DNA from 2 places in the Thauera sp. JM12B12 genome. Region 1 is predicted to be linked to the other one. Evidence: riboswitches for the same ligand, from Rfam matches in the RefSeq annotation. Region 1 holds a riboswitch; the other holds the start of a gene.
The links. A riboswitch is a leader RNA that binds a small molecule or an ion and turns the genes downstream of it on or off. The one in region 1 is predicted to bind S-adenosylhomocysteine.

Region 1 (14,337 bases):
AACCTCGACCGGGGTGCTGAAGCAGTAGCCCTGCAGGCTGTCGCTGCCGAGTTCGGTCAGCAGGCGCGCCTGTTCCATGGTCTCGACCCCTTCTGCGGTGATGCTGAAGCCGAGGTGCCGGGCAAGCGAGACGATGGCCTGCACGATGGCGAGATTGTCGCGGTCGTCAGGCAGGCCGATCACGAAGCTCTTATCCACCTTTATCCGGCTCAGCGGCAGACGCTTGAGGTAGCTGAGCGAGGAGTAGCCGGTGCCGAAGTCGTCGAGCGCGATGTGGATGCCCTCGGCGCGCAAGGCCAGCAGGGTGTTCAGCGTGGTCTCGTTGTCGTCCATCAGCGCGCTCTCGGTCACCTCCAGTTCGAGCCAGCGCGGCGGCAGGCCGGTGTCCGCGAGCACGCCGCGGATGATCTCGAGGAGCTGCGGCTCGCGAAACTGCAGGGGCGACAGGTTAACCGCGACCTGCATCGGCTGTCCGGCGTGCAGCCAGGCGGCGGCATCGCGACAGGCCTGGTGCAGCACCCAGCGGCCGATCGCCACGATCATGCCGTTCTGCTCCGCGAAAGGGATGAAATCGAGCGGCGGCACGAGCCCACGCTCCGGATGGCGCCAACGCACCAGCGCCTCGACGCTCGTCACCCGGCCACTGTGTGCGTCGAGTTGCGGCTGGTACATGAGGAAGAACTCGTCGCGCTCGAGGGCCTGGCGCAGGCTGATCTCGAGGCGCATGCGTTCCACCGCTGCCTGGGTGAGCTCGGTGTTGTAGAAGCGCGCGCCGTTCCGGCCGCAGTCCTTGGCGTGGTACATCGCGGTGTCGGCATGCTTGAGCAGGCTGGCGGAGTCGTGCCCGTCCTCGGGGAACAGCGCGATGCCGATGCTCGTGCTCAGGCGAGGACTGCCGCCTTCGAGCGCGAACGGCTGCTGCATGGCATCACGGATGCGTTCGGCAATGTGGAGGGCGTCGTCGGGGTGCGCGATGTCGGGCAGCAGCACGGTGAACTCGTCGCCGCCGAGGCGCGCCAGCTCGACCGTGGCGCGCGCGACGAGGTCCGAAGGCCGCAGCGTGTTGCGCAGGCGCCGCGCGGCCTCCTGGAGCAGGGCGTCGCCGGCGCCGTGGCCCAGGGTGTCATTGACGCTCTTGAAGTGGTCCAGATCCATGAACAGCACCGCCAGCCTGCGCTCGTCCCGCTGCGCGCGCTGGATCTCGCGCTCGAGTCGCTCATGGAAGGCCTGGCGGTTGGCCAGCCCGGTCAGCGTGTCGAAATAGGCGAGGCGGAAGATGCGGTTCTCGTTGTCCTTGCGGTCGGTGATGTCGCGCACCAGGCACAGCGCCTCGTCGCCGTCGATTGGGACCAGCCGGGCCTCGAAGTGGCGCTGGCGCTCATCGGTGTCGACCAGGCTGAAATCGGCGCTCTGGGGCGTCCCGGTCGCGTGTGCGGCGTCCAGCGCCTTCGCGAGCTGCTGCGCGGCGGCCGGCGGGTAGGCGTCGGTCAGGCCGAGGCCGCTGCGCGGTAGCCGCTCCGCCGTGCCGGGTGCCGCGCCGCTGCGGACCTCGACGATGCGCGCCTTGCGGTCGAGGCGCAGCAAGGTGTCGGGGATTGCGCCGAGCATCGCCGCGTTGCGCGCGTTGGCGGTGCGCAGGGCATGGGCCGCGCGCGCAGCGCGCAGCAGGTAGCGCACGCGGTGGCCGATCAGCGCCCAGTTGAGCGGCTTGGACATGAAGTCGGTGGCGCCGGACTGGTAGGCGGTCTCGATCGAGCCGGTGTCGTCCATGCCGGTGACCATCACGATCGGGAAGGCGTCGCCGGCCTCGCGACGCAGCACGGCGCAGACCTCGAAGCCGTTGAGGCCCGGCATGTCGACGTCGAGCATCGCCATGTCGAATGCGCTGCGCGCGAATTCGCGCAGGGCCTGCGCACCGTCGCTCGCGGTGCATACCTCGAAGCCCGCCTTCTCGAGCGCAGCGCGCAGCAGCAGGCAGGCGGTCAGGTCGTCGTCGGCGACGAGGATCCGGCTCCCCTGCGTAGTCACGCCATCTCCCCCAGCAAGGCCTGCAGGCCCGCCACGGCGTCGCCGTAGCCCCTGCGAAAGCGCTCGCGCAGCGCAACCGCGTCTGCCAGCCGGCCGTCCTTGCCGAGCCCTTCCAGCTCCTTGAGCAGGCCGGCGAGCGACATGGCGCCGACGTTGGCCGAACTCGACTTCAGGCTGTGCGCGGCGCGGCGCAGCCCCTCGGCATCGCCGCTGTCCAGCGCGGCCTCGATCTGGCGGGCGACTTCGTTGCTGCTTTCCAGATACACCTTCATCACGCGCGACGCGAGCGCGAGGCCGCCGTCCGGGTCGAGCTCGCGGAATTGATCGAGGAACCTGAGGTCGATGGCCGTCGTCTGGGCGGGCGCCGCCGGGGCGGATGCAGCGACAGCCGCACGCTCTGCTGGCTGCGGCAGGGTGAGCCAGCGCTCGAGCGTGGCGCGCAACTGCGCGAGGCTGTAGGGCTTGGCCAGGAAGTCGTCCATGCCGGCGGCGAGGCAGAGGTGGTGGTTGCCCTCCATGACATTGGCGGTGAGCGCCACGATCGGGATGCGCTGCCCCTCGCGCTCGCTGCTGCGGATCGCCGCGCTCGCCTCGTAACCGTCCATGATCGGCATGTGGCAGTCCATCAGCACGAGGTCGAAGTGCGATGTCGCAGCCATGCGTACGGCTTGCTCGCCGTTGTCGGCGATGCTCACGCCGATGCCGAGCTTGGCGAGCATGGCCTGGGCCATCTGCTGGTTCACCGGATTGTCCTCGGCGAGCAGCACCTGCCGCCCGGCGCCGAAGGCCGGCCCCGTGCTGCGCGCCACATCCCGCGTGGCGGCCACCGGTGTGCCGCGCAGGGCGCTGCACACGACCTCGTGCAGCTCGGCACGGCGGATCGGCTTGTGGACGCAGCGCAGGATGCCGGCGCGCTCGCGCTCGTGGGCGCTGGCGCTGGAGTAGCTCGAAGTGAGCACGACGATGCGCGTGGCGGCCAGGATGGGGGCCTGCGTGATCGCATTGGCGACCTGCACGCCGTCCATCTGCGGCATGTGCATGTCGAGCACCGCGAGCGCGAAGGGCTCGCCGGCGAGGCTGGCCTGGCGCATGCGCGCGAGTCCCTCCATGCCGTTGGCGGCGGTGGTCACCTGCATCTGCCAGGCTTCGAGCTGGCGCTGCAGGATCTCGCAGTTGGTGGGGTTGTCATCGACCACGATCACCTTCACGCCGGCGAGCGCGATGTCGCCGGTGAGCAGGGCCGGCGAGCTGCTGCCACGGGGCAGCGCGAGCTCGATCCAGAAGCGTGCGCCTTCTCCGGGCTGGCTGATCACGCCCACCCGGCCGCCCATCAGCTCCACCAGCCGGCGACAGATCGCCAGGCCGAGGCCGGTGCCGCCGTACTGGCGCGTGGTCGAGCCGTCGAGCTGGGCGAACTGTTCGAAGATCTTTTCCTGCGCCTCGAGCGGGATGCCGATCCCGGTGTCCTCGACCTCGATGCGCAGCCGGCAGGTGTTGGCATTCTGCTCGAGCGTGCGCAAGCGCACCACGATCTCGCCGTGCGGAGTGAACTTGACCGCGTTGCTGATCAGGTTGGTGACCACCTGGCGGATGCGGAAGGGGTCGCCGCGCAGGCTCAGGCGGGCGTCCCCCGCGATGTCGGCGACCAACTCCACGCCCTTGCGCTCGGCGGGTTGGGCGAACATCGCCAGCGCACCCTCGAGCAGTTCGCCGGGCTCGAACTCGACCCGCTCGAGCTCGAGGTGGCCGGATTCGATCTTCGAGAAGTCGAGGATGTCGTTGATGATGCCGAGCAGGTGGCGGCCCGAGTTCTGTACCGCCTCGGCGAAGTGGCGCTGCTCGGTGTCGAGCTGGCTGTCGAGCAGCAGTTCGGTCATGCCGAGCACGCCATTCATTGGCGTGCGGATCTCGTGGCTCATGGTGGCGAGGAAGTCACTCTTGGCCTGGCTGGCGGCTTCTGCCGCCTCCTTGGCGCGCAGCAGCTCCTGGGTGCGTGCGGCAACCTCGTCCTCGAGGTGCTCGCGGTGGGCGGCCAGGCGTGCGTCGCGCTCGGCGATCTGCCCAAGCATGCGGTTGAAGCCGCTCGCCAGCGAGTCGAGTTCGGTGATGCTGCTCGGTTCTGCACGTGCAGCGTAGTCCTCGGTGTGGGCGACGCGCGCCATCAGCGCCGACAGCGAAGTCAGCGGGCGCAGCACCACGCCGTTGAGCCGTCTGAGCGTCCGGGATGCGAGCCAGACCGCGAGCAGCGCGGCGACGACGATGATCGAGGTGTGGGCGAAGACCTGGATGTAGAGCGGCTTCAAGTCGAGGTCGAGATCGAGCACTCCGACCACGTTCTCGTTCTCGATGATCGGTTGCGTCAGGTGCAGCGTGTCCAGGCTGAAGTGCGCGCGCTCGGCGGCCGGGCGTGGGAGTTCGCGCCCCGCGGCACGGAACTGCCCGTAGCGTGCGAACTCGGTCTGCTCGGTATCGAGGATTGCCGCTCCGCGCACGTCCGGCAGGCGCTCGAGGGGGGCGAGCACGCGTGCCGCCGCCTCCCTGTCAAGGAACATCAGGCTGGCAGCGGCGTTGTCGGCGAGCACCCGTGCCATCACGCGGGTGTTGCTCTCGAGGGCGAGCGCGCTGATCACCAGGCTGCCGAGGGTGATCACCAGTGCGAGCAGGCCCACCGCAAGGCCGAGGGCACGCTGATTGACCCGGCGCAGCTTCTCGCCGAGCGGCACGCGGAGGTCGGGGGAGGGGGGATGCAGATTCATTGCCTGACCTCGGTGGCGAGCTTGAGTAGCCGTGAGCTGAGCCCCAGCCCCTGGCGGCGTGCAGCGGCAAGGTTGGCAGCGAAGCTGATGCGGCCGCTGGCGCTGTCCATGTTGAGCATGACGCCGGTGTCGAGGGCGCCCGGGCTGTCGGCCACGGTCAGGACGGCGCGGCCTTGGATGCGGTCGAGCACACGGGCGAGGTTGCCGATCATCGGGCGGGTGACGAAGACCACCTGGCAGCTGTCGAGCGCGTCCACGCTGTGCATGCGCTCGACGCGCAGGCTGTGCTTGCCCGCCTTGCGCCCGACCAGCGCGTCGAGATGTGCGCCGAAGGGGTCGTCGCCGTACACGCAGACCGTCAGCGCGTCGGTCGTGCCCTCGTCCGGCCAGGTGGCGAAGTTGGCGAAGTTGAACAGGAATGCGGCCTTGAGGCGGTACTCCTCGGCGGGATCGAGCAGCTCCTGACCGAACACCGTCGGGATCGCCAGCATCGCCAGGGCGAGCGCCGCGCACAGCCGCCGCAGCCCGGCGGCGGCGCGCAGCCGGCGCGGGACCGGATGCCTCGGGTGCGTGAGCGATCGAGCCAAGGTCATGGCCAGCTCAGAAGCGGTAGTCGAACTTCACGCGCACGCTGCGCCCATCCTGGGCGATGCGGTCCGACCAGTGCGTGTAGTCGCCCGCGCTCGGGTGGGCGTAGTCGGCATCGAAGAGGTTCAGCACGCTCAGCGACAGCTCCGCACCCGGGATCCAGCGTTCCGCCACCAGGTGGAGGTTGGCGCGCCAGTGGTCGTCCACCATGCTGCCCGTGGCGCTGCGTCGCTCTCCGTCGTAGGCCACTTCGATGCCCGTGCGCAGCGAAGTGGTGGGCAGGGGCGTGGAGAAGAGGACCCTGCCGAGTACCCGCGGAGAGTTCTCGACCCGCTGGTCGGCGGCGTCGGTGGCGTGCTGGAAGGACAGGTTGCCGCGCAGGCGGGCGCCATTGCGCCAGCTGCGGTCGGCGGAGAGTTCGAGACCGCGGCTGCGCACCGTGCCGACGGCCCTGAACTGGGCGGCCGCCTCCGCATCGTCGCTGACGAAGCTGATCAGGTCGTCGATCTCCCACTGATAGACGGAGGCTCGCAGGTGCAACTCGGGCGAGACGCGGTGATCGGCGACCAGCTCGAAGGTATCGACGGTTTCGCCCCCCAGGTCGGGGTTGGGCCGCAGGAAGTCCTCCTCCTCATAGAAGGACTGGTAGGCATTGGGGGCGCGATGGGCACGACCGTAGAGCAGCTTGAATGCGGTCTGCGCCGAGGCCTGCCAGATCAGACCGGCGCGCGGGCTCAGCTTGGTGCCGGTGACGTCGTTGTCGTCGATGCGCAGGCCGAGGGTGCTGGCGAGGCCGTCGCTGATCCGCCATTCATCCTGCACGTAGATGCCGGCGCGAGACCCGGCACGGCGGTCACGCCAGTTGAAGTCCGAGCCCGGGTCGGCGTAGTCGATGACGTTCTGGTCAATGCGCTGGTTGCGCTGGTACTCCACGCCCAGCATGAGGGTGTGCGCGGCGAACGTTGTGGACACCAGCTGCAGTTCGGCGCCATGCCAGCCGGCCGCAGCGGGATAGCCGTAGGGCAGGCCGTCATAGATCAGCGTGCTTTCGTAGCGGTAATCGCCGGCGAAGAGGCGTGCCGACAGCGCCAGGCTGTCGCTGAGCGCGCTGCGCCAGCCGAGGTGGGCGACGGTGTAGCGGTCGCTCTGGTAACTGCCACGGGCGAGTGGATCGCTGAGATACACGCCGGTGGGGTCGTCCTTGCGGCGGTCGCCGTGGGCGAGTGCGAAGGACCAGGCGCCGCGATTCGCGGTGAGGTTGAAATCCTGGTCGCGCTCGCCGTCCAGACCACGCGCATGGCCGTTGCCGGCGTCACCGAAATCCATCCAGAGATCGTCGCCATCGGAGCGCAGCACGGACGCGGAGAGCATCAGTTCGAGGTCGTTGTCGAGGCGCTTGCCCCAGCTCACCCGCGCCTCGCGGGCGGACTGCGGCGCGCGCCAGCCGAGCGCGAGCTCGCCTCCGTCCAGCGTCGCGCCCTTGCGGGTGATCACATTCACCACGCCGAACATCGCGTTCTGGCCATACACCGCGCCGCCGGGGCCAGGGATGAACTCGATGCGTTCGACCAGATCCATGTCGAGCGGCAGCATGCGGCCGATGGGCGCGCCGTCGAACAAGGGTTCATTGACCCGCACGCCGTCGATGGTGACCAGCACGCGTGTCATGAAATCGCCCGGCAGGCCGAAGCCGCGCACGCCGATGTAGGCGTACTGGCGATCGTAGGTGGTGTACACGCCCGGAAGGCTGGCCAGCGCCTGATCGAGCGTACGCCAGCCGAAGGCGCGGATCTCGTCCCGGCTGATCACGGTCGCCGCAGCCGCGACGTCGCTCTGCTTCTGCTCGTAGCGTGAGGCGCCGACCACCGGCACCGCCATCAGCTCCTCGATGCTGAGTTCGGTGAGGGCGTCGTCCGCTCCCGCGGCGGGTAGCGCGGAGAGCGCCAGGGCACAGGGGAAGAGCAGGCGGTTGAGGTGCCTGAGCGCTGGCGTCGGAAGAGCGCCCCAGCCGCTGCGGTGCGCAGGGCGGGGGAGGTGCTGGCGTGCAGTCATCATGGGCGGATCCGGGCGTTGCGGCTGCACACGGCAGCGCTGTGGGGGCGTTTCGTCCTCACTTTACGGCCCGCCGGGCGGCGCCTTGAGACGCAAAAGTCACAGCGCGCGCACGAATGTGCGCCCGGACTGCCCGAGTCAGGTCGTAATGCCCAGCCGCCTGCAGATCTCGGTGGTCGGCCCCGCCATGTTCATGCTGTAGAAATGCAGGCCGGGTGCGCCCTCGGCGAGCAGCTTCTCGCACAGGCGGGTGACGACGTCCAGGCCGAAGGCGCGGATCGCGTCGCTGTCGTCACCGTAGCTCTCGAAGGTCTTGCGCATCCAGCGCGGGATCTCGGCGCCGCAGGCATCCGAGAAGCGCGCCAGCTTGCTGAAGCTGCCGATCGGCATGATGCCGGGCACGATCGGCACGTCGATGCCGATCTTGCGCACCGCATCGACGAAATAGAGGTAGGCGTCGAGGTTGTAGAAATACTGGGTGATCGCCGAGTTTGCCCCGGCATCGACCTTGCGCTTGAAGGCGGCGAGGTCGTCTCTGGGGCTTTTCGCCTGCGGGTGCCACTCGGGGTAGGCGGCGACCTCGATGCGGAAGCGCTCGCCGGTCTCGGCGCGGATGAACTCGACGAGCTCGTTGGCGTAGCGGAACTCGCCCGCCGCGCCCGCGCCCGAGGGCAGGTCGCCGCGCAGGGCGACGATGCGACGGATGCCGGCGTCGGCGTACTCCTGCAGGATTTCGCGGATGCTGTCGCGGGTCGAGCCGATGCACGACAGGTGGGGCGCGGCCTCGAAGCCCGCGGCGGCGATCTCCTTGACGGTGGCGAAGGTGCGCTCGCGGGTGGAGCCGCCGGCGCCATAGGTCACCGAGAAGAAGGACGGCTTGAGCGCGGCGAGGCGGTCGCGCGTGGCGCGCAGCTTGTCGGCGCCCTCGGCGGTGGTGGGCGGGAAGAACTCGATCGAGATTTCGGGTTTCATGAGCTTACGGGGCGGGGGGTGACAGCTCGGGACGAGGCTGGAAAAGCGGGCGCAGCGGCCACGCCATGGAAAAGGAATTCACGGTTGCCGTCGCCGCCGGTGATCGGCGAGTCGAACCAGTCGACGATGTCGATGCCGGCTGCGCGTGCGGCCGTTCGGATGCGGGCCTCGACTTCGGCATGGAGCGCGCTATTGCGCACGATGCCGCCCTTGGCCAGGCCCTGCGGGCCGACCTCGAACTGCGGCTTGACCAGCGCGAGGACATGGCCGCCCGGCGCGAGCAGTGCCGGCCACTGCGGCAGCAGCAGGGTGAGCGAGATGAAGCTGGCGTCGCAGACGATGAGATCGAAGCCGCGTGCCGGCATGTGTTCGCCCAGCTCGGCGGCGCACAGGTGGCGGGCGTTCACGCCTTCCAGCGTGACGCTGCGCGCGTCCTGCCGCAGCCGGGGGTGGAGCTGGCCGTGGCCAACCTCGATGCCGACGACCCTGGCCGCGCCCGCCTGCAGCAGGCAGTCGGTGAAGCCGCCGGTGGATTGGCCGACGTCCAGGCAGGTGAAGCCGCGCACGTCCAGTCCGGTGTGCGCGAGCGCACCGGCGAGCTTGAGCCCGCCGCGCGACACGAAGCGGTCGTCGGGGTCGGGCGTGACCGCCAGCCGCGCCGATGGCGGCAGGAGCTGGGCGGGCTTGGTCACCGGCTTGCCCTCGCAGCTCACCCGGCCGGCCTCGATCAGGGCGCGCGCCGTGGTGCGCGAGGGCGCCAGGCCCTGCTCGACGAGCAGGTGGTCGGCCCGCGGCAATCCGTGCCCGGCCGGGGCGGCGGTGTGCGGGTGCGGCGCGGGGGCAGGGCGGCTGCTGCGGCGGTGGAAGGACTTCAAGCGCGCCTCAGCCGATCTTCACGACTTCGACGGGATGCTCGTAGACGTCCTTGCGCTTGTCGTAGAGCGGGATGGTCGTGCCGTTCAGGCGGTTGCTCTCGAGGTCCTTGAGGTCGACGTCGGCGACCACGATCTGCTCGATGTTGGGCGTCCCCTCGGCGGCGATGCCGTCGCGCGCGAAGGGGAAGTCCGAGGGCGTGATGATGCTCGCCTGGCCGTAGTGCAGGCCCAGGCCCTCGACCGGCAGGTTGCCCACGGTGCTGGTCATCGCCACGAAGACCTGGTTCTCGATCGCGCGCGCGTGGCAGCAGTAGCGCACGCGCAGGAAGCCCTGGCGGTCGTCGGTGCACGAGGGCACGAACAGGATGTCGGCGCCCGCCTCGCACACCATGCGCGCCAGTTCGGGGAACTCGATGTCGTAGCAGATCAGGATGGCGATGCGCCCGAAGGGCGTCTCGAACAGGCGCAGCTGGTCGCCGGCGTCGGTGCTCCACTTCTCGCGCTCCCAGCGCGTGCGGTGGATCTTGTCCTGCTCGAAGATCTCGCCGCCCGGGGTGAAGTAGTAGGCGGTGTTGAGCAGGCGGCCGTCCTCGTGCAGCGTGGGGTGGCTGCCGCCGATGAGGTGCACGTCCCAGTCGTGCGCCAGCTCGAGCATCAGGTCCTTGTAGCGCCGGGTGTAGTCGTTCATGTTGCGCACGGCGGCGCTGACGTCGGTGGTGTCCATGAAGGACAGCAGCTGGGTGGTGAAGATCTCGGGCAGGAGCACGAACTGCGGCTTGTAGTCGCCGGCGGCCTTCATGATGAAGCGCACCTGGTTCTCGAAGCCCGCCCAGTCGTGGATGGAGCGCAGCAGATACTGAACGGCGGCGATTCGTACGATCATGGCTGGATGTCCTCCTTGATTTCGGTGGGCCGGGTGGGGTCGTAGTCGGGGTTGAGCCACACGATCAGCGAGGCGTTGCCGTGCGATTCGACGTCTTCGGGCAGGTAGTCGGGGATCACGCCGCAATACGAGAAGCCTTCGCGCAGCTGGAAGCTCAGCACCGGGTCGGTGAGGTCGCCCCAGACCACCTTCTGCGCGTAGAACTCGGCGCTCATCGCGTCGGCATGCGCGGCGTAGCCCGGCAGCCGGCCGCAGGCGATGATGCGCTTGAGGTTCATCGCCCGGCACAGGTTGCGCCGGCCCTCGTACAGCAGATGGCCGAGCCCCAGGCCGCGCATCTCGGGGTCGACGAAGACCTCGGCGCCGTACAGCGTGCGGCCGTCCGGGTTGTGCTGGTCGAAGGTGCCGGCACCGGTGATCTCGCGCCAGGTGTGGGACTCGGCCCAGTCGTCCCACAGCACGATCAGCGCGCTCGCGCAGCCGACCACGCCGTCCTCGGTCTCGACCACGATCTGGCCCTGCGGGAACACGTCGAGCTGCTCGCGCAGCTTGCGTCGGTTCCAGGGCGGGATGCTCGGGTAAACGCGCGCCTGCAGCGCGATCAGGGCAGGGATGTCCTCCACCCGGGTATGGCGAACCCTCGGGTACGGCATGCTGATCCTCCTCGTTGCGCGCCGCGGGCGGGTGGCCTGGAAAGCGCCTGCCCGCGGCGCCGGCGCGGCATCAGTAGCGGTACTGGTTGGTCTTGTAAGGGCCTTCCTTCGGCACCCCGATGTAGGCCGCCTGCGCGTCGGTGAGCTCGGTGAGCTGCACGTTGAGCTTCTTCAGCTGCAGGCGCGCGACCTTCTCGTCCAGATGCTTGGGCAGCGTGTAGACACCTACAGGATAGTCCGCCGTGCGCGTGAAGAGTTCGATCTGCGCGATCGTCTGGTTGGCGAAGGAACTCGACATCACGTAGCTCGGGTGGCCGGTGGCGCAGCCGAGGTTAACCAGGCGGCCCTTGGCGAGCAGGATGATGCGCTTGCCGTCGGGGAAGATCACGTGGTCGACCTGCGGCTTGATCTCCTCCCACTGGTAGCCCTCGATGCTGGCGACGTCGATCTCGTTGTCGAAGTGGCCGATGTTGCACACGATGGCCTGGTCACGCATCTTCGCCATGTGGTCGTGGGTGATCACGTGGTAGTTGCCGGTGGCGGTGACGAAGATGTCGGCCTTGTCGGCGGCGTACTCCATGGTCACCACGCGATAGCCTTCCATCGCCGCCTGCAGCGCGCAGATCGGGTCCACCTCGGTCACCCACACCTGCGCAGACAGCGCACGCAGGGCCTGGGCCGAGCCCTTGCCGACGTCGCCGTAGCCGCACACCACCGCGATCTTGCCGGCGATCATCACGTCGGTCGCGCGCTTGATGCCGTCGACCAGCGACTCGCGGCAGCCGTACAGGTTGTCGAACTTGGACTTGGTCACCGAATCGTTGACGTTGATCGCCGGGAACTTGAGTTCGCCGCGTGCGTGCATCTGGTACAGGCGATGCACGCCGGTGGTGGTCTCCTCGGTCACGCCCTTGACCTGCGCGAGGCGGGTCGAGTACCAGGTGGGGTCCTGTGCGAGCTTGGCGCGGATGGCGGCGAAGAGGATGGTCTCCTCTTCCGAGCCCGGCTTGGCCAGCACCGCAATGTCCTTCTCCGCGCGCGCACCCAGGTGCAGCAGCAGCGTGGCGTCGCCGCCGTCGTCGAGGATCATGTTGCTGTAGCCGCCGTCCGCCCATTCGAAGATGCGGTGGGTGTAGTCCCAGTAGTCCTTGAGCGACTCGCCCTTGACCGCGAACACCGGGATGCCGTCGGCGGCGATCGCGGCGGCGGCGTGGTCCTGGGTCGAGAAGATGTTGCACGAGGCCCAGCGCACCTGGGCGCCGAGCGCGGTCAGCGTCTCGATCAGCACCGCGGTCTGGATGGTCATGTGCAGCGAGCCGGTGATGCGCGCGCCCTTGAGCGGCTGGCTGGCGGCGTATTCCTCGCGGATGGCCATCAGGCCGGGCATTTCGGTTTCGGCGATGCGGATTTCCTTGCGGCCCCAGTCGGCCAGCGACAGGTCGGCGACGACGAAATCGGTGAAGTTGGTGTCAGCCACGGCGTTCATGTGAAGCTCCATGCTATGGCCGGGCGAGAGGTGGGGGAGGGCAGCATGGCACTGCAGGGAGCTCACCCGACATCCCGAACCCGGCAGGGTTTAAGACGATTAGCAGGGTGAGCGCCGTTGTACTGCAACCCGCCGGGCGGCGGGGTCCGAGCCTGGGGGCCTGGCAGCAGGGGATGCGGCCGGCGCCTCGCAGCGCTCCTCGGAAAACACGCGGATTATAGCAAAGCAAACTGCAGTGGGAGCGGGCTTGCCCGCGAATGTGGCGTTCAGCCGCCGATGTTCGCCGGCAAGCCCGCTCCCACGGTTCAGCCCGGTCAGGTGTCGCTGCGCCTGCCGTTGCTGCGCACGATGCTGACCACGATGGTGATCACCGTGAGCGGCATCACATAGCCGAGCATGATCCCGGAGAAGGCCGGCAGGCTGGCATGCTGCTGGGCCTGCAGGATCAGCCAGGACGTATACACCGCGTAGTAGGCGAGGAACACGCCGCCTTCCCAGCGCGCGATCTCGCGTCCGGTGATCATGATCGGCAGGCAGGCGAAGGCCACCGCCAGCATCACCCACAGGTCGAAGTTGCGCGCCGCCTCCGATACCGGCAGGCCCGCGCCCGAGACGATGCCGGTGAGACCGAGCACCGCGAGGATGTTGAACACGTTGCTGCCCACCACGTTGCCCACCGCGATGTCGCGCTGGCCGCGGATGGCGGCGACGATCGAGGTGGCGATCTCGGGCATCGAGGTGCCGACCGCAACCACCGTGAGGCCGATCACCAGGTCGCTGACACCGAAGGCGCGCGCGAAGGCGACGGCCGAATCCACCAGCCAGTCCGCGCCCACCACCAGCATCGCCAGGCCGACCCCGATCAGCGCCAGCTGCACGCTCCAGTGGCGATCCCAGTTCGAGGTCGGGATCTCGGTCTCGAACTCGTCCTGAACGTTCTTCGACGCCCGCCGCGACTGCACGACCAGGAACACCGTGTAGGCGATCACCAGCACGAACAGCGCGATCGACTCCAGCAGCCCGATGTTGCCGTCGAGCGCCATCACCACCAGCAGCGCCGAGGCGCCGATCATGATCGGGATCTCCTGGCGGATGATCTGTTCATCGACCAGCAGTGGCGTGATCAGCGCCGAGATGCCGAGGATGAGCAGGATGTTGGCGATGTTGCTGCCGACCACGTTGCCGATCGCCAGGTCGGGGCTGCCCGACAGCGCCGAGCCCACCGACACCGCCATCTCCGGCGCGCTGGTGCCGAAGGCGACCACGGTGAGGCCGACCACCAGGGGCGAGACGCCGAAGGAGACGGCCAGTCGCGAGGCACCGCGCACGAGCACGTCGGCGCCGATGACGAGGACGACCAGGCCGAGGGCGAACATCAGGACTTGTTCAAGCATGGAGAAACTCTGTGGCCGCAAGAATGTGGTGACACACGGGTCGGAGCGCGTGGGATGGTGTGGGGTTCCGGGGATAGATTCTGTGGGAAGCCATGCTCCGCGGACGTCGCTGATCCATGGGAGCGGGCTTGCCCGCGAACATCGCGCTCAGACGCTGCTTTCGCGGGCAAGCCCGCTCCCACGGACGAGGCAGGCGCCGCCCGCCCGGCCGCTCAGAGCCCCGCGTCGGCGCGCAGCGCGGCGGCCTTGTCGGTCTGCTCCCACGAGAACTCCGGCTCGTCGCGACCGAAGTGACCGTAGGCCGCGGTGCGCGAGTAGATCGGGCGCAGCAGGTCGAGCGTCTGGATGATGGCCTTCGGACGCAGGTCGAAGTGCTTGCCGATCAGGTCGACGATCTTCTCGTCGGCGATCCTGCCGGTGCCGAAGGTGTTGACCATCAGCGACACCGGGCGCGCCACGCCGATCGCGTAGGCCACCTGCACCTCGCACTTGTCGGCGAGGCCGGCGGCGACGATGTTCTTGGCCACGTAGCGGCCGGCGTAGGCGGCCGAGCGGTCGACCTTGGACGGGTCCTTGCCCGAGAACGCGCCGCCGCCGTGGTGGGCCGCGCCGCCATAGGTGTCGACGATGATCTTGCGCCCGGTGAGGCC
Region 2 (14,337 bases), 720 kb from region 1:
GCGCGATCGACGACGACGCATGCGCGGGCACCAGCAGGAAGCACAGCAGCAGCGCGAAGGCCAGATGGATCGAGCGCAGCTGCCCGACGGCGAATTGACCGACGCCGAGGCTCAGCGGCAGCGGCGAAGCCACCCAGAGCTGGAACAGCGTCCACAGGATGGCGACCCGGGCCGCGAGCGCCGTCGTCGACGGCACGCGCCGGGTCGCATCGGTCACAGCAGCGGCGCGAGCCAGCGTGCCGCTTCGTCCACGTCCATGCCGGTACGGCGCGCCCAGTCCTCGAGCTGGTCGCGGCCGATCCTGGAGATGGCGAAGTAGTGGCTTTCGGGGTGGGCGAAATAGAAACCGCTCACCGCCGCCGCCGGCATCATCGCGTAGCTCTCGGTCAGTTCCATGCCGGCATTGTGCCGCGCATCGAGCAGCTCGAACAACGCACCCTTGACGGTATGGTCCGGGCAGGCTGGATAACCCGGTGCCGGACGGATGCCGCGGTACTGCTCGGCGATCAGCGCCGCGTTGTCGAGCGTCTCGTCGGCGGCGTAGCCCCAGCACTCGCGGCGCACGCGCTCGTGCAGCCATTCGGCGCAGGCCTCGGCAAGGCGGTCGGCGAGGCTCTTGAGCATGATCGCGTGGTAGTCGTCGTGCGCGGCCTCGAACTCGGCGACCCGGGCCTCGATGCCCAGGCCGGCGGTCACCGCGAAGGCGCCCACCCAGTCCGGCACACCGGAATCCTTCGGCGCGACGAAGTCGGCCAGGCACCAGTGCGGCTTGCCGGCCGGGCGCTCGTGCTGCTGGCGCAGACCGTGCCACACCATGGCGAGGTGCTTGCGGTCCTCGCCGGTGTAGAGCTCGATGTCGTCGCCCACCGCGTTGGCGGGGAACAGGCCGAACACCGCCTTCGCCTGCAGCCACCCGTCGGCGACGATCTTCTCGAGCATGGCCTTGCCGTCGGCGAACACGTTGCGCGCGGTCTCGCCCACCACCTCGTCGTCGAGGATGGCGGGGAAGCGGCCGGCGAGGTCCCAGGTCTGGAAGAAGGGACCCCAGTCGATGTAGTCGACCAGCTCGCCGAGCTCGACGTCGATCGCCTGCACGCCGAGCATGTTGGGGCGCGGCGGCTGGTAGGGGGCGTAGCCGGCCTGGTGGGCGGTGCTGCAGGCGGCCACGCGTTCGGCGCTCCAGTCGGTACGGAAGGCGTTGGCGCGCGCGGCCTCGAGGCTCACGAGCTGCACACCCTTCTTGTTGGCGTGCAGGGCGCGGATCTTCTCGTAGTCGGCGGCGACCTCGGCCTTGAAGGCCTCGCTCTGGCCTTCGGACAGCAGCGCGGTGACCACGCCCACCGCGCGCGAGGCGTCCGGCACATACACCACCGGCTGGTCGTAGTGCGGCGCGATCTTGATCGCGGTGTGGTTGCGGCTGGTGGTGGCGCCGCCGATCAAGAGCGGCACGGAAAAGCCCTGGCGCTTCATCTCGGCGGCGACGTGGCTCATCTCCTCGAGCGAGGGCGTGATCAGCCCGGACAGGCCGATCGCCTGCGCGCCGTGTTCCTTGGCCGCTTCCAGGATCTTCGCTGCCGGCACCATCACGCCGAGGTCGATCACCTCGTAGCCGTTGCAGCCGAGCACCACGCCGACGATGTTCTTGCCGATGTCGTGCACGTCGCCCTTGACCGTCGCCATGATGATGCGGCCCTTGCTGCTGGCGCCGGTGCGCAGCTTCTCGGCCTCGATGTAGGGGATCAGGTGGGCGACCGCCTGCTTCATCACGCGCGCCGACTTCACCACCTGGGGCAGGAACATCTTGCCCGCGCCGAAGAGGTCGCCGACCACGCTCATGCCCGCCATCAGCGGACCCTCGATCACCGCCAGCGGCGGCTTGCCCTCGGCCTCGAGCTTGGCGCGCACCTCCTCGGTGTCGGCAACGACGAACTCGGTGATGCCCTTGACCAGCGCGTGGCTCAAGCGCTCTTCCACCGACCACGCGCGCCAGGCGAGGTCCTGGGTGGATTCCCTGGCCTGGCCCTTCACCGTCTGCGCCAGCTCGACCAGCGCCTCGCCCGCCCCGGGCTTGCGGTTCATCACCACGTCCTCGACCTTGTCGCGCAGCACCGGGTCGAGCTCGTCATACACGCCGAGCTGGCCGGCGTTGACGATGCCCATCGACAGGCCGGCCTTGATCGCGTGGTACAGGAACACGGTGTGGATCGCCTCGCGCACCGGGTCGTTGCCGCGGAAGCTGAAGCTGACGTTCGACACCCCACCCGAGGTCTTGGCGTACGGCAGGTTGTCCTTGATCCACGCCACCGCGTTGATGAAGTCGACCGCGTAGTTGTCGTGCTCCTCGATGCCGGTGGCGATGGCGAAGATGTTGGGGTCGAAGATGATGTCTTCGGGCGGGAAGCCGGCGCCGCCCTCGGCGACGGGCTTCGTCAGCAGCCTGTAGGCGCGCTCGCAGATCTCGGTCTTGCGGCGGAAGGTGTCGGCCTGGCCCTGCTCGTCGAAGGCCATCACGATCACCGCGGCGCCGTAGCGGCGCGCCAGACGGGCCTGGCGCAGGAACTCGGCCTCGCCCTCCTTCATCGAGATCGAGTTGACCACGCCCTTGCCCTGGATGCACTTGAGGCCGGTCTCGATCACCGACCACTTCGACGAGTCGAGCATGATCGGCACGCGCGAGATGTCGGGCTCGGAGGCGATGAGCTTGCAGAAGCGCTCCATGGCGGCGACCGAATCGAGCATCGCCTCGTCCATGTTGATGTCGATGACCTGGGCGCCGTTCTCGACCTGCTGGCGCGCCACCGCGAGCGCGTCGTCGAAGCGGCCCTCGAGGATCATGCGCGCGAAGGCCTTGGAGCCGGTGACGTTGGTGCGCTCGCCGACGTTGACGAAGAGCGCATCGCTGCCGACGTTGAAGGGTTCCAGGCCCGACAGGCGCAGCTTCTTCTCCAGCACCGGCACGGCGCGCGGGGCAAGGCCCGCGACCGCCTGCGCGATCGCCGCGATGTGCGCCGGGGTGGTGCCGCAGCAGCCGCCGACGATGTTCACCAGCCCGCTCTGCGCCCACTCGCGGATCTCGCCGGCGAGGTGCTCGGGCGTCTCGTCGTAGCCGGTGGGCGACAGCGGGTTGGGCAGGCCGGCGTTGGGGTGGGCGGACACGTGGGTGTCGCAGACATTGGACAGCTCCTCCACGTACTGGCGCAGCTGGTCGGCGCCGAGCGCACAGTTGAGGCCAAAGCTGATCGGCTGCGCGTGGCTGAGCGAGTTCCAGAAGGCTTCCGCGGTCTGGCCCGACAGCGTGCGACCGGAGGCGTCGGTGATCGTGCCGGAGATCATCACCGGCCATCGCCTGCCGAGGTCGTCGAAGAGCTTCTCGATCGCGAACACCGCGGCCTTGGCGTTGAGGGTGTCGAAGATGGTCTCGATCAGCAGGATGTCTGCACCGCCTTCGAGCAGACCCCTGGCCGAGTCGTAGTAGTCGTCGACCAGCGCGTCGAACGTGATGTTGCGGTAGCCCGGGTCGTTCACATCGGGCGAGATCGACAGCGTGCGCGAGGTCGGCCCCAGCACGCCGGCGCAGAAGCGCGGCTTGGCGGGGTTCCTCGCGGTGTATTCGTCGCACAGCTGGCGCACCAGTCGCGCACCCTCGACGTTGAGCTCGTAGGCCAGCGTCTCGAGCCCGTATTCGGCCTGCGACACCCGGGTGGCGTTGAAGGTGTTGGTCTCGACGATGTCCGCCCCGGCCTCGAGGTAGGCGCGATGGATGCCGGCGATCACGTCCGCGCGCGTGAGCACGAGCAGGTCGTTGTTGCCCTTGAGGTCCTTGGGGTGATCGAGGAAGCGCGCGCCGCGGTAGTCGGTCTCGCCCAGCTTCTCCTGCTGGATCATCGTGCCCATCGCGCCATCCAGGATCAGGATGCGCTCGGCGAGAAGCTGGCGGAGTTCGATGCTGCGATCGGCTTGCATGGCTGGGTCCTCGGTCGGTCGACGGTCGCCGGGCAACGCCACGCACAAAAGCGAACGGCGCCACAAACCGGCTGATGGTTTGTGAGCGCCGTTGATCGGTTGCCGAGCCTGGCCCGCACAGGATCGGTGGGTCGCAGCGCTCCTCGGCAAGGCCGCGATTCTAGCCCTTGTCGCGCGCCACTGCCAAGGCTGCACCTGGAGCAATCGCACGAAGGCCCCGTGGGAGCGGGCTTGCCCGCTAAAAGGGCCCCCGTGGGCGCCGATTCGGGGGCAAGCCCGCTCCCCCACAGCACCCCCTCGCTACGCATGGGAAACCGGCTACCAGAACCCGGGATACGCGAACGGATGCGGGTAGAAGGGTCGCGGATAGCCCCACCATCCGCCCCAGCCCCAGGGATAGCCGTAGTAGCCGCCCCAGCCGCCGAGCACCGCGCCATCGCGCGGGAAGACATAGGTCTGGCTGGTGCGCAGGACCTTGCCGTCGACGAAATGCACATTGAACAGCGTCGCGACGCCTGGTCCGTCGTTGCGGATGTTCCAGTCCCACACCTCCTCGCCCGAGTTGCGGAAGCGCTGCTCCGAGCGATGCGTGCCGAGCAGGCGCGAGACCTGCTCCTTGTCCATGCCGCGCTCGACGCGGGCGAGGTTCTCGGGCGCGAGCGCGTCCCACTGGCGCAGCACGATCCCGCCCTGATCCACCTGCACCATCAGGCAGGTTCGCCCATTGGGCTGGGTGGAATACTCCAGCGTGGTGGTGCCGTCGTCATTGCTCCAGCGCCGCGTCGGCTCGCCGCGCGCGGACAGGGCCTCGGCCTCGGTGGTGTAGGGGCGCGGCGGCTCGAAGCTGGCGCAACCGGCGAGCACCCCGGCCAGCAGCAGGAGCAGGAACCCGCCCGACGCATGGCGCAGGCGACGCGAAAACAGACTGATGCGGGAAAACATCTCGACCTCCCGTCTAGCGCTTGTACTGGGTATAGCGTCCGGTGCCCGTGACCCGGCCCTCGTTGTTGAACGAGACCGTGAAGAAGACCGCATCGCTGGTGCCGTCGGGCCCATGCGAGATCCGCCACTCCCAGACCGTCTCCTGCTTGAGCTGGAAGAACTGGCTGGACGCCGGTTTGCCGAGCAGGCGACGGACCTGGTCGCCGTTCATGCCGTGTTGGACCCGGGCGAAGGTCTCCTCGTTCAGCACCTGGTCGATCTGGCGCAGGATCTGGTCCGGACCGATCGTGATCATGAAGCACTCGATGCCCTGCGGCTGGCGGCTGAACTCCCAGGTCAGCGAGCCGTCCTCGTTGCGCCATTCCATGTGCGGCGGACCGAAGCGCTCGCGCACCTCCTGCGCGGTCGAGACTCCGGGCTGGAGTTCCTTCACATTGATGTAATCGCAGGCGGTGATGCCGATCGCTGACAACAGGCCGCAGATCCAGGCTAGCAGGCGCTTCATGGTGACTCCGGTTGAACCGCAACGGGCGCGCGACTGCACCCGCGCGACGTCGCCGAGGATCGGTCAGGCGCACGCGCAAATCAAGCGGGCGGTGGTGAATGTTTGCAAGAACGCACGCGGCGCGGGCTCCCCGGCGACATATTGCGTTGCATCGCCCGCGCCGTGCGCGCGGCGGCGGCCCAAGCCTGCCCCACCCCCACGGTGGGCGCCCGAATACGGTTCAGCGCCGCGCGTTCATGCACCAATACGGGAGGCTCGCGCCCCTCCTGCGCCCGCGCATCACCCCCTTCCTTTTTCATATCAGACACTTATTGCATCGCATCAATTTCGGCACGGTTTCTGCTTCCAACGGGGCGGGGCGTCATCTCGACAGGCCTCCGTAGTTTCCCTATCGGCCTTGCGGGAGCCCGCCTGCAGACGAAATACTGCTCCACGCGGTCCGGAACACACGGCCCCCGCGGCCCGTTGGCACGCCCCAGCAAAGTCGAAACCCCAAAACCTTTCGGAGGTGTTTGATGAAGCCTGTAAGAACCGTAGCCCTGTCCATTCTCGCCGCCACGACGCTGGGTCTGTCGACCCAGGCCAGCGCAGGCAGCACACTCGATGCCGTCATGAAGAAGGGGCATGTGCAGTGCGGCGTCAGCGATGGCCTGCCGGGCTTCTCCTATACCGACGCGCAGGGCAACCACAAGGGCATCGATGTGGACGTTTGCCGGGCCGTCGCCGCTGCCGTGTTCGGCGATGCGAGCAAGGTTCGCTTCACGCCGCTGACTGCCAAGGAGCGCTTCACTGCGCTGCAGTCGGGAGAGGTCGACATCCTGTCGCGCAATACGACCTGGACGAGCTCACGCGATGCCGGCATGGGCCTGCACTTCGCCGGGGTCACGTATTACGACGGCCAGGGCTTCCTCGTTAACAAGAAGCTCGGCGTGAAGAGCGCGAAGGAGCTCGACGGCGCTGCGGTCTGCATCCAGGCGGGCACGACGACCGAGCTCAACCTCGCGGACTACTTCCGCAGCAAGGGGATGAAGTACACCCCGATCACCTACGACAAGTCCGACGAGACCATCGTCGCGCTGGAGGCCGGCCGTTGCGACGTGCTCACCTCGGACCAATCGCAGCTTTACGCGCAGCGCATCAAGCTCGCCAACCCTGACGACTACGTGGTGCTCCCCGAAGTGATCTCCAAGGAGCCCCTGGGCCCGCTGGTGCGCCAAGGCGACGACGAGTGGTTCAACATCGTGCGCTGGACGCTGTTCGCTCTCCTCAACGCAGAGGAGGCCGGCATCACGTCCGCCAACGTCGTGAAGGAGGCGGCAGGCTCGACCAACCCCGACGTCCGCCGCCTGCTCGGCGCCGATGGCGACTATGGCAAGGACCTGAAGCTCTCCAAGGACTGGGTGCTCAACATGGTCAAGCAGGTCGGCAACTACGGCGAGATGTTCGAGCGCAACGTCGGCATGGGCAGCGAGCTCAAGATCGCACGCGGCCAGAACGCGCTGTGGAACGCCGGCGGCCTGCAGTATGCGCCCCCGGTGCGCTGACACCGTCCGCTGACGCCTTCCGACCCGGACGCTGCAGGCGCGGCGTCCGGGTTCGACCGCAGCCCCACCTTCTCCGACCGAGCTCCGCATGCGCAATCCGGAAAGCAGCCCGCCGCAGCAGACCTCCATGCTCAACGACCCCAGGATACGGGGCATGGTGTTCCAGGTGCTCGCGATCGCGACCGTGGTCGCGGTCGGCTGGTACCTGTTCCACAACACGCAGTCCAACCTCGCGCAACGCGGCATCACCTCGGGGTTCGACTTCCTGGACAGCTCCGCCGGTTTCGGCATCCTGCAGTCGCTCATCCCCTACAGCGAGAGCGACACCTACGGCCGCGTCTTCCTCGTCGGCCTGCTCAACACGCTGCTCGTCGCCGTGCTCGGCATCATCCTGGCCACGGCGATCGGCTTCATCATCGGCATCGCGCGCCTGTCGCCGAACTGGTTGATGAGCCGCCTGGCCGCCATCTACATCGAAATCTTCCGCAACATTCCGCCGCTGCTGCAGATCTTCTTCTGGTACTTCGCGGTGCTGCGGACCATGCCGGGGCCCCGCCAGAGCCACGCACTCGGCGACACGATCTTCCTGAACATACGCGGCCTCTACCTGCCCTCGCCGAGTGCGGCGGAAGGCTTCGGGATCTTCGTCACCGCGCTCGGCGTCGCCATCGTCGCCTGCATCGCGCTGGCGCGCTGGGCAAGGGTCAGACGGGAAGCGACCGGTCAGTCCTTTCCGCTGTTCGCGCTTTGCGCCGTGCTGATCATCGCGCTGCCCGCGGCGGCCATCGGTGTCGCCGGCGCCCCGCTGCAGTGGAGCGTTCCGGAGCTGGCGGGCTTCAATTTCCGCGGCGGCTGGGTGGTGATCCCGGAGCTGGTGGCGCTCACCCTGGCGCTATCGATCTACACCGCCGCGTTCATCGCCGAAATCGTTCGCTCGGGCATCCAGTCCGTCAGCCACGGCCAGACCGAAGCTGCCCGCTCGCTGGGGCTGCGCCCGGGGCCGACGCTGCGCCTGGTCATCCTGCCGCAGGCGATGCGGGTGATCATCCCGCCGCTCACCAGCCAGTACCTCAACCTGGTCAAGAACTCGTCGCTCGCCGCTGCGATCGGCTACCCGGACCTCGTCTCCGTGTTCGCGGGCACTGCGCTCAACCAGACCGGGCAGGCGATCGAGACCATCGCCATAACGATGTCCGTCTATCTGGCGATCAGCCTCGCGATCTCGGTCCTGATGAACATCTACAACAAGCGCATCGCGCTGGTCGAACGCTGAGGGGGCGACACGCCGATGAGCACCACACACCACTTCAAGCCCAGCCTGCCACCGCCCGCGATGTCGGTCGGCGTCGCCGGCTGGCTGCGTGCCAACCTTTTCTCGAGCCCCTTCAACACCCTGCTCACGCTCGTCTCGGTCTGGCTGCTTTGGCTGATGGTACCGCCCGCGCTGAACTGGGCCTTCTTCGATGCCACCTGGAGCGGCACGAGCCGCAACGACTGCAGCGCGGGCGGCGCCTGCTGGGTCTTCATCCAGAGCCGGTTCAGCCAGTTCATGTACGGCTTCTATCCGTCAGAGCTGCGCTGGCGGGTGGACCTCACGGTGATGTTGGCCGTCGTTGGCGCCGCGCCCCTGTTCATCCGCACGATGCCCAAGAAGTGGGTCTACGGGGTGGGCTACCTGCTCGTCTATCCCTGGCTCGCGTTCTGGCTGCTCTATGGCGGGCCGGGCCTGGACATCGTCGAGACCAGCCAATGGGGCGGCCTGATGCTGACCCTGGTGATCGCGGTGGTCGGCATCGCCGGCGCGATGCCCATCGGCATCCTGCTCGCGCTCGGCAGACGTTCGGACATGCCGGCGATCCGGGTGATCTGCGTCACTTTCATCGAGTTCTGGCGCGGCGTGCCGCTCATCACGGTGTTGTTCATGTCCTCGGTGATGCTGCCGTTGTTCCTGCCCGAGCAGGTCAGCATCGACAAGCTGCTGCGCGCGCTCATCGCCGTCACGCTCTTCGAAGCCGCATATATCGCGGAAGTGGTGCGGGGCGGCCTGCAGGCCATCCCCAAGGGACAGTACGAGGCGGCACGCGCGCTCGGGCTCGGCTACTGGCGGGTCATGGGCCTGGTCATCCTTCCACAGGCGCTCAAGCTGGTGATCCCGGGCATCGTCAACACCTTCATCGCCCTGTTCAAGGACACCAGCCTGGTGATCATCATCGGACTGTTCGACCTCTTCAACAGCATCCACCAGGCGACCGTCGACCCCGCATGGCTCGGCTTCTCCACCGAGGGCTACGTCTTCGCCGCAGCGGTGTACTGGATCTTCTGCTTCGGCATGTCGCGCTATTCGATGCGCCTCGAGCGCCGCCTGCATACCGGACACAAACGATAGGACCTTCCCAGCATGACCGAGAATACGAACACGCACCTCCTCGGCGAGGACGTCATGATCCGCATGGAGGGTGTAAACAAGTGGTACGGCGAATTCCACGTTCTCAAGGACATCGACCTCGCCGTCCGGCAGGGTGAGCGCATCGTGCTGTGCGGCCCCTCCGGCTCGGGAAAGTCGACCACGATCCGCTGCATCAACCGGCTCGAGGAACACCAGAAGGGCCGCATCGTGGTCGACGGCGTCGAGCTCACCTCGGATCTCAAGCATATCGAGGCCATCCGCCGCGAGGTCGGCATGGTCTTCCAGCACTTCAACCTGTTCCCGCACCTCACCGTGCTGCAGAACTGCACGCTGGCGCCGATGTGGGTGCGCAACATGCCCAAGCGCGAGGCCGAAGAAGTGGCCATGCACTACCTCGAGCGGGTGCGCATTCCGGAGCAGGCGGGCAAGTACCCCGGTCAACTCTCGGGCGGCCAGCAGCAGCGGGTCGCGATTGCGCGCGCGCTGTGCATGAAGCCGAAGATCATGCTGTTCGACGAACCCACCTCGGCGCTCGACCCGGAGATGGTCAAGGAAGTGCTCGACACGATGATCCAGCTCGCCGAGAGCGGCATGACGATGCTGTGCGTGACGCACGAGATGGGCTTCGCGCGCACGGTGGCCGACCGCGTCATCTTCATGGACCGCGGCGAGATCATCGAGGAGGCGCCACCGGAGACCTTCTTCGCCAATCCGCAGAACGAGCGCACCAAGACCTTCCTCGGCCAGATCCTCAATCACTGACCCGGGCCGGCGCTCGAGCGACGCCCGAATGAAACAGGGCCGGCCCGGGTTGCCCCGGCCGGCCCTTGCGCACTCCGCCGCGCTGCGGATGCCTTACTTCATGTCGGCGATCGACTCGTAGCCCGTGCCGCTGACCTTGAAGAAGGCGTACGTGCCCGGCACGTCGCCGGCAGCATCGAACTCGTGGTCGCCGCCGGCGCCCTTGTAGTCGATGTCCTTGCCCTCGGCGATCAGTTTCTTGGCCTTGGCCCACTCGCCGGCGAGGATCGGCTCGCCCGGCGCGCTCGCCACCGCGCGCAGCGACTCGGCCAGCTTGCCCTTGTCGCCGCCGGCCTTCTCGATCGCCAGCGCGGCGAGGAAGGCCGCGTCATACGAGGTGGTGGCGAACACGGCGTCGATGTTCTCGCCCGCCGCCTTGTAGGCCTTGTTGAAGTTGTCCAGCGAGGCCGAGGCTTCGCCCACCGGCGCGGAGACGAAGAAGCCACCGAGGTTCTGCGCCCCGATCGACTTCACCAGGCCCTCGGACTTCATGCCGTCGGCGCCGACGAAGGTCTTGAAGAAATTGTTCTCGAGCGCCTGGCGCAGCAGGGTGAGGCCGGTGCCATCGCCGTAGTCGAAGATGATGAGCGTGTCGGCGCCACCGCGGGCGAGCGCAGCCAGCTCGGAGCGGTAGGAAGCCTTGCCCTCCTCGTGGCCGGAGTAGCCGGCGAGGGTGCCGCCATTGGCTTCGAACTCGGCCTTGAAGGATTCGGCCAGGCCCTTGCCGTAGTCGTTGTTGAGGTAGGCCACCGCCACCTTGTCGATGCCGCGCGCCTTCAGCGTGCGCGCGAGCGCCCGGCCCTGGTAGTCGTCGGACGGCAGGGTGCGGAAGACGAGGTCCTTGTCCTTGAGCTTGGTGATCTCGGGCGAGGTGCCCGAGGGGGTGATCATCAGCACGCCGGCGGGGATGGTCACCGAGTTCGCCGACGCGAGCACCGCGCCCGAGCAGGCCGGACCGACCACCGCGATCACGCGGTCGATGTTCACCGCCTTGGTGGCGACGTCGGTGGCGTTCTGCGGGTTGCATGCGCTGTCGCCGAGCACGACCTCGAGCTTGCCGCCGTTGAGGATGCCGCCCTGCTCGTTGACATGCGTGACGGCCAGTCGTGAAGCGGCCGCCATCGGCGGGGCGAGCGCCGCGATCGGACCCGAGATGGCGGACATCAGGCCGATCTTGACGTTCTGTGCGTGGGCCGGCGCGGCAACGAGCGCGGCGCCGAGCAGGGTGCCGACCAGACCTGCGATTGCTTTCTTCTTCACCTTTTCACCTCCTGAATGTGCCGAAGCACCTGATGGTCGATTCGGGCCCGGGGCAGGCCCGCCACGAAGTTCCTGTTGCAGCGCAGCTCAGCGGTGCGGCGGCGAACCCGCCTGGCGCTCGGGCAGCAGGCCCTCGGGCCGGAAGCGGAGCACCAGTTGCAGCGTGAGACCGATGATGAACACGCGGGCGTACTTGGCCTGCACCGCGATCTCGGCGGGCAGGCGGTCGGTGAGCAGTTCGGAGACCGACCAGATGATCCAGATCAGCGCCGCGCCGAGGATGGCGCCGCGGTTGTTGCCGGAGCCCCCCAGGATCAGCATGATCCAGATCAGGAAGGTGGCGATCATCGGGTCGATCGCCTCGGGCGTGATCGAGCGGTTGAAGTGCACGAACAGCGCGCCGGCCAGGCCCATGAGCGCGGAACCGAAGACGAAGGCCTGCAGCCTGCGCGCCTCGACCTGCTTGCCCATCGCCGCGGCGGCGAGCTCGTTGTCGCGGATTGCGCGCATCATCCGCCCCCAGGGCGCCTTCACCTGGCGCTCGACGAGCAGGTAAGCGGCCAGCACCAGGGTGGCGACGATGGCCAGATAGGCGATCTGCGAGGGCATGTAGTCGAGGTCGCCGAAGGGGCGCGGCACGCCGGTGACACCGCGCACGCCGCCGGTGAGCCAGTCCTCGGTGCGGATCACCAGGCGGATGATCTCGGCGATGCCGATGGTGGCGATGGCCAGATAGTCGGAGCGGAAGCGCAGGCAGATCTTGCCGATCGGCCAGGCGATCAGACCCGCGGCCGCCATCGAGCCCAGCCAGCCCACCAGGAGCGGCAGCTCGTAGCCGCCCAGCCGTCCGCTCGCCGGCAGGCTGGTGAGCACCGCCGAGGTGTAGGCGCCGACCGCGAAAAAGCCCGCGATGCCGGCGTTAAACAGGCCGGTGAAGCCCCACTGGATGTTCAGCCCGAGCGCGAGCAGCGCGTAGATGCCGATCAGGATGGCCATGAAGACCGCGTAGTTGGCGAGACCGAGCAGATCCATCAGAGCACCTTGCCGTTGAGCAGGCCGCGCGGGCGGACGAGCAGGATCAGCAGCAGCAGCGCGAAGGCGGTGGCCGCCTTGTACTGCGCCGGCAGGATGAAGATCGACATCTCCTCGGCGATACCCACGATGAGGCCGCCGAGCACCGCGCCCTCGACGCGGCCGACGCCGCCGAGGATGGCGGCGGCGAACATCGGCAGCAGCACCTGCCAACCCATCATCGAGTCGAGCTCGGTGTTGATGCCGAGCATGAAGCCGGAGGCCGCGCACAGCGCGCCGACGATCGCCCAGGTCAGCATCGTGACCTTGCGGTTATCCACGCCCGACAGGCGCGCGAGATCAGGATTGTCCGACATCGCCCGCATCGCCTTGCCCCAGCGCGAATGGCCGAGGAAGAGCACCAGCCCGACCACGATCAGCACCACCGCGGCGAGCGTGTACAGCTCGCGGTCGCGCAGCAGGATGCCGAAGTAGTCGTCCGGGCGCACGATGCCGCTCGAGTAGGTGCGGGGATCCACGCCGAACACCACCTGCACCACCGAGCGCAGCATGAGGGCGACGCCGAGCGAAGCCATCACGGTGACGATCTTGGGACGCGCCTTGAGATAGTCGTAGAACACCTTGTCGACGCCGATCGACACCACCGCGACCACCGCCATCGCGATCGGCAGCGCAGTCCACGGGTCCATGCCGCCGGCGACGAGCGCGAGCGCGACGAAGGCGCCGAGCGTCGCCATGTCGCCATGGGCGAAGTGGGCGAAGCGCAGGATGCCGAACACCAGCGTGATGCCGATCGCGCCCACCGCGTAGATCGAGCCCAGCACGATGCCGGGCACGAGGTGGAAGTTGAGGAAATCCATGAAGGTCATGAGCGCCGGACTCCCTTAGCCGCCGAGGAACATCTCGGCCACCTCGCGATCCGCGAGCAGGGCCTGTCCGCTGCCCTCGTGGCGGTTGGCGCCGGTGGCGAGCACATAGCCGCGGTCGCAGAAGGCGAGCGCCTGCTTGGCATGCTGCTCGACGAGCAGGATGGAGACACCGGCGTCGCGCACGTCGCGGGTGATCTGGAAGATCTGTTCCATGTACTTGGGCGAGAGGCCGGCGGTGGGTTCGTCGAGCAGCAGCAGCTTGGGGTCGAGCATCAGCGCGCGGCCCATCGCCACCATCTGGCGCTGGCCGCCGGAGAGGTCCCCGGCGAGGTTCCTGCGCTTGGCCTTGAGGTCGGGAAAGAGGCCATACACGCGGTCATAGGCGGCGGAGAGGTCGCCGCGGCGCAGGAAGGCGCCCATCTCGAAGTTCTCGTGCACCGTCATCTCGCGGAACACGTTGTCCACCTGCGGCACGTAGCAGATGCCGCGCTGGACGATGCGGTCGGGCGCCCAGCCGGTGATCTCCTCGCCGTCGAACACGATGCTTCCGCCGCGGATGGTGAGCAGGCCGAACACGGACTTCATCGCGGTGGATTTGCCCGCGCCGTTGGGGCCGACGATGACCACGATCTCGCGCGCGCCCACCGTCATCGACACCCCGTGCAGGATGTCTGCGTCGCCGTAGCCGCCGCGCACGTCCTTCATGTCGAGGAGCACCATCACAGGTCCTCCCGATGCAGTTCCTGCTCGCGCAGCGCCTCGACCCTGGGGTCGTGCTCGGCGGCCTCGCGCTCGATCGCGGTCGGGGTCTCGCCGAGGTAGGCCTCGAGCACGCGCGCATCCGAGCGCACGGTCTGGAAGTCGCCCTCGATCAGCACCTTGCCCTCGGCCATGCACACCACCGGGTGGCACAGCTTCTCGATCATCTCCATGTCGTGTTCGATCAGGATGAAGGTGTAGCCGCGCTCGCGGTTGAGGATCAGGATCTTCTCCTCGAGCTTGCGCAGCAGGGTG

Region 2: linked by a shared signal. The riboswitch ahead of metH (methionine synthase) and the one ahead of ahcY (adenosylhomocysteinase) in region 1 are both predicted to bind S-adenosylhomocysteine.

What each region holds. Positions count from the first base shown of each region.
Region 1 covers NZ_CP154859.1:3,884,560-3,898,896, reverse strand. The annotation lists gene AAG895_RS17700 (EAL domain-containing protein) at 1-2,028, opposite strand, end outside; gene AAG895_RS17695 (response regulator) at 2,025-4,784, opposite strand; gene AAG895_RS17690 (YfiR family protein) at 4,781-5,377, opposite strand; gene AAG895_RS17685 (TonB-dependent receptor) at 5,385-7,427, opposite strand; gene metF (methylenetetrahydrofolate reductase [NAD(P)H]) at 7,563-8,396, opposite strand; gene AAG895_RS17675 (TlyA family RNA methyltransferase) at 8,393-9,271, opposite strand; gene AAG895_RS17670 (carbon-nitrogen hydrolase family protein) at 9,279-10,154, opposite strand; gene AAG895_RS17665 (GNAT family N-acetyltransferase) at 10,151-10,807, opposite strand; gene ahcY (adenosylhomocysteinase) at 10,878-12,293, opposite strand; S-adenosyl-L-homocysteine riboswitch at 12,396-12,500, opposite strand; gene AAG895_RS17655 (calcium/sodium antiporter) at 12,608-13,687, opposite strand; gene metK (methionine adenosyltransferase) at 13,900-14,337, opposite strand, start outside.
Region 2 covers NZ_CP154859.1:433,692-448,028, reverse strand. The annotation lists gene AAG895_RS01935 (TRAP transporter fused permease subunit) at 1-196, opposite strand, end outside; gene metH (methionine synthase) at 214-3,963, opposite strand; S-adenosyl-L-homocysteine riboswitch at 4,040-4,114, opposite strand; gene AAG895_RS01925 (hypothetical protein) at 4,282-4,905, opposite strand; gene bamE (outer membrane protein assembly factor BamE) at 4,919-5,410, opposite strand; gene AAG895_RS01915 (amino acid ABC transporter substrate-binding protein) at 5,926-6,954, shown strand; gene AAG895_RS01910 (amino acid ABC transporter permease) at 7,043-8,227, shown strand; gene AAG895_RS01905 (amino acid ABC transporter permease) at 8,243-9,340, shown strand; gene AAG895_RS01900 (amino acid ABC transporter ATP-binding protein) at 9,395-10,123, shown strand; gene AAG895_RS01895 (ABC transporter substrate-binding protein) at 10,217-11,422, opposite strand; gene AAG895_RS01890 (branched-chain amino acid ABC transporter permease) at 11,510-12,454, opposite strand; gene AAG895_RS01885 (branched-chain amino acid ABC transporter permease) at 12,454-13,323, opposite strand; gene AAG895_RS01880 (ABC transporter ATP-binding protein) at 13,339-14,043, opposite strand; gene AAG895_RS01875 (ABC transporter ATP-binding protein) at 14,043-14,337, opposite strand, start outside.